Regions from separate parts of the Sporolactobacillus caesalpiniae genome, predicted to be linked through region 1. Evidence: riboswitches for the same ligand, from Rfam matches in the RefSeq annotation. Region 1 holds a riboswitch; the other holds the start of a gene.
What was found. A riboswitch is a leader RNA that binds a small molecule or an ion and turns the genes downstream of it on or off. The one in region 1 is predicted to bind S-adenosylmethionine.
Positions count from the first base shown of each region.

Region 2: linked by a shared signal. The riboswitch ahead of metE (5-methyltetrahydropteroyltriglutamate--homocysteine S-methyltransferase) and the one ahead of ABWW58_RS09490 (Fur-regulated basic protein FbpA) in region 1 are both predicted to bind S-adenosylmethionine.

Region 1 covers NZ_JBEVCB010000004.1:225,320-227,522, forward strand. Annotated here, with positions in the region: gene ABWW58_RS09485 (lysylphosphatidylglycerol synthase domain-containing protein) at 1-706, shown strand, start outside; gene ABWW58_RS09490 (Fur-regulated basic protein FbpA) at 754-921, opposite strand; SAM riboswitch class I at 1,091-1,192, opposite strand; gene ABWW58_RS09495 (amidohydrolase) at 1,238-2,203, opposite strand, start outside.
Region 2 covers NZ_JBEVCB010000001.1:82,007-84,209, forward strand. Annotated here, with positions in the region: gene metE (5-methyltetrahydropteroyltriglutamate--homocysteine S-methyltransferase) at 1-1,053, opposite strand, end outside; SAM riboswitch class I at 1,149-1,263, opposite strand; gene ABWW58_RS00395 (putative bifunctional diguanylate cyclase/phosphodiesterase) at 1,452-2,203, shown strand, end outside.

The DNA.
Region 1 (2,203 bases):
CCCGAATATCAACCGTCTGAGAGCTCTGCAAATCGTTGGTATCGGGCATGCGGCAAATATGATTTTGCCTCTTCATATCGGTGACGGATTACGCTTCGCTTTTTTTCCGGACGACTACACTGCGCTGCGTCGGACGAAGTTAATTATGGCACCAGCGATCGCTGACTCGATTGCGATTATCGTCATCTCACTTCTCGCCGTACCTTTTTCTGGATTTAAAGATACCAAGATCTTAACTATCCTGTGGATTCTTTTCTTTTCATGTATTGTCCTCATCGTGTTGCTGTTGATTGTTATTTATTTTGTGCCGCGATTGCGCAGCTATTATTTAACGATTGGTATGCTGAAGATGATGCTTTGGGTTCTTCTTTCATATATCCTCCTTCTTTTTTCCATGTGGATGGGACTGATCGCGTTCGGCTTCAACTGGGTGACATCTCTTCGTATGTCGCTCGCCGTTTTTGCCACAACAAACCTCGTTGGCTTTATACCTGCCTCGCCCGGTTCTGTTGGTCTCTTTGAATACGGAGTCATTATCGGCCTTGCCGGACTAGGCATTCAGCAGAGCGCGGCGCTTCCGGCAGGGTTACTGCTTCATTTCACACAGTATGCTGCATTGCTTCCATTGGGCGTCGTTCTTTCTATTCTGGCCTTTTATGGAAAATATGGAAAAGTGATCAAAAGAAAGTTGCACCAGAAAATGTAAATGGCTGTTGGATTGATGGGTCATTTCTGTGTTATCGTTGAATCCTCCTACATAGTGGAATGCAGGTTCCGTACGTGCTTATATTCATGTTCCAACTCGGATAGCGGTAATTGAAAAAGATGCTTTCCATTTATTTTATATACTTCATGAGCAATCAGCTGTTCGATTAACCGTTCCTGTCTGTTTTCAATGGATTTTTTTTGAACGCTGCCCATGGTGCGACATCTCCTTAATAGATTTTATTGCTTAACCTTTATTGGTGTTTAAGCTTCTCAGCAAATTCCTGATACCTTCCCTGAGTCACTTTGTCCTTGCCGCAAAAAATAAAAACCTGCTTTCTCATCAATAAGAAGAGGAAACAGGTTTTTCATGGTTACTGACCTCAACTCATCTTCAAGCATTACTACTTTTGGAATTAGCACCGTGTCGTAACGACCGGTTGCTGAGGCTTCGCAGGGCCAATCCCTCCACCTCTCTAGATAAGCATGACTAGGACTATTCTTTTATTAGTATGTCACTGATTTCTGCAGATCAATGAACGTTCGAATCCTTTAATGCCCTCAGTACGGCAACGGCAGAACGACAATAGAGCTCCGCGGCAATGCGGATTCCTTCAGGATCAACATGGAACGCAGGGTGATGCCAATCTTCCGGTCCGTTCGATCCTACGAATGCAAACACGCCGGGTACCTCACGTTGGAAACAAGAAAAATCATCTCCGGCCACCGATACTTCCGGTGTCACCACCTGCACTTCGTTTTCATTTGCTGCGCGAACAATCCGCGTTATTTTTTCATCATTAAATACGGATGGCGTTCCTTGGCCCCATTCAACAGCAATCTGCACGTTGCAGGCCTTCTGGAGCCCATCGGCGATTGCGGCAAAACGATCAATGATCAAATCTCGGTCCTGATCATAAAAGGTGCGTACCGTGCCGAGCAGTTCAACCTCTCCAGGCAACACATTCCACACGTCGCCACCGTGAATACTGGTAATACTCACAACCGCTTCATGCTTGGGCGAAATGTTTCGACTGACGATCGTTTGCGCTGTCTGAACGAATGACGCGGCAGCCACAATCGGATCGCGGGTCCGTTCGGGAATTGCCGCATGTCCGCCGACTCCATGAAGCGTGATTTTAAATTTGTCGCAAGCCGCCATAAGTGGTCCGGGCTTGATACCGATCGTTCCAACCGGCAAATCGGGTTTGTTGTGAATGCCGATCACTGTGTCCAGTCCTTTGAGTTGACCGTCTTTGACCACTTTGAGTCCCCCATGGCCGGTTTCTTCGGCAGGTTGAAAGATCAGACGGACAGTGCCTGGAAGATTTTCCTGATTTTGTTTTAACAAAGCGGCGGCCCAGAGTAAAGCGGTCGTATGAAAATCGTGACCGCAAGCATGCATCACGCCTTCATTTCGTGATTTATAGGGCAAGTCGGTTTGTTCATGAATCGGCAATGCGTCGATATCCGCGCGAAGTCCTACAGCAGGTCCGTT
Region 2 (2,203 bases), on a different contig from region 1:
AAGTGCGTTCAGTAAGACCGAATCCAGATCGTTTTCATTGGATACCGTTACCGGCACATGCAGCAGACTTGATGACGGAGTGACCCAAAGTTTTCCGTGATCCTTAACCGCTGAAAGCAAGGTTTGAAGTTCGGCAAGTGTTGCAGCTAAATCAGTCTTCCAGATATTGCGGCCGTCAACAACTCCAGCGGCAAGTACTTTGTCTTCCGGAAAGCCGTATGCTTTAATCGCGGCCAGATTCGCTTCTTTGCCGTAAATAAAATCAAGTCCGATTCCATCTACAGGCAATTGCACAACTTCTTTGTAGTCGTCAATCGCTTCGAAGTAGGTTTGAAGCAGAAGTTTTAATTCAGGAACGCTTTCTTTAATAAATTTGTAAGCGCGGTTGAATGCAGCAAGATCTTCTTCGCTTTGTTCTCTAACAAGAATCGGTTCATCAATCTGTACCCATTCCGCGCCGGCCGCTTGCAGCTCGCCTAGTACTTGGGCGTATAGAGGAAGCAGTGCGTCAAGCAGTGTGGTAAAGTGATCGTCATCATAACCTTTTGAGAGTTTCAATAATGTGATTGGTCCTACAATAACGGGCTTTGTAATAATACCCAGTTCTGTTTTCGCTTCGTTGAACAGATCAAGAAGGCGGTTCCTAGTGAGATAAGGCTTCGTATCATTAGTGATTTCCGGAACGATATAGTGATAGTTTGTGTTAAACCATTTTGTCATTTCCGATGCTTCTGCATCTTTGTTGCCTCGGGCGATCGAAAAATAGGTTTCGAGGGATACTTCTTTTTCGTCTGATTTAAATCGATCAGGGATTAAACCAAAAAGAACGGCGGTATCAAGAACATGGTCATAGAGACTGAAGTCGCCAACTGGAATCAGGTCGACACCAATGTCCTTTTGTTTTTTTAGATAACTTAATCGCAATGTTTTTACCGTATCTAGAAAAGTTTCTTTTGAAATTTTTCCTGCCCAAAATTGTTCAAGTGCCTTTTTCCATTCTCTTTTCTCACCAATTCTCGGGTATCCAAGATTCGCGCTTAATACGTTACTCATGATCATCCTCCTGTGTTCTGCAATCCTATTTTTTTGAGGGGACAAACAAAAAGCCTCTCTAGTTTAATAGAGAGGCTTGACATATCATCCGCACCCTCTTATCTTTCAAGATCTCTAAAACAGAAATCTTGCTGGAATTAGCACCTTTTCATAAATCTGAAAGGTTGCCGGGCTTCATAGGGCCAGTCCCTCCGCCGCTCGCAATAAGAGATTAATTAAGTTAATTTGAATACTAACATGGAATGGACCGTTCGTCAATGTTTTGTTTTTTGCTAAAAATTTTTTTGAATCAATCATGAACCTGTTCACTTTTGTTCCTCTTGTGACGATAAAAAGAATGTATTAGTCTCTCAATTACGAAATTAAGGCAGCAAAGAAATGATGAGGGTGAACACAAGATGGGGGAACAGTTAAATCGAGAAAAATGGCTCGCGGAAGTGAAGAAGCAAGCGGTAGATTTATCAATTAGCGACCATTTGGTTAAACAGCGGATTAGCCTGACGCAAATCCACATGTTGGATTTACAATTGGTAAGATGGATGCGCCCGTTTATGTTACACGACTTCGCCCATGTTGCTCAGCAGATGAGTCAATCTGTTTCCGATTTATTCAATATACAAAGTATGGTTCTGTCTGAGAAGACAAAAGAAGATCTGACACTCATGTACGTAACGCAAGCTCGGAGTGTTTTCAGTGGAATCATCGATCAGCACTTTCTGACGATATGCAGGGACCAGGCGGCTTTTTTCTTTGATCATCATCTAAACTTGACCAATCAAGCCGCGCTTAACCATCTGTATCAGCGCAGACTTATGGATGGGATCATCAAAGCTGTCAATTACAGCGAACAAGCACTGACGATTTCCGATGCGTTAGGCAAAGTGCTTAATCTGAACTATCAATTGGTCATGGACAGCTATCAGCAGATGAAGAAAGCGTACGAGATCCAAAAAGCGGAGGAAATACGTTTTAAGGCTTTTCATGATGTACTTACAGGGTTACCTAATAATTTGGTTGCTGAAGAGACAATTGTTGACTTAATCAAGACTTGTCAAATAAGCAAGCAATCGTTTTCACTTTTGAAAATCAATATTGACCGGTTGAAAATAATAAATGAAATATTCGGAAGAAGTATCGGAAATGAGTTACT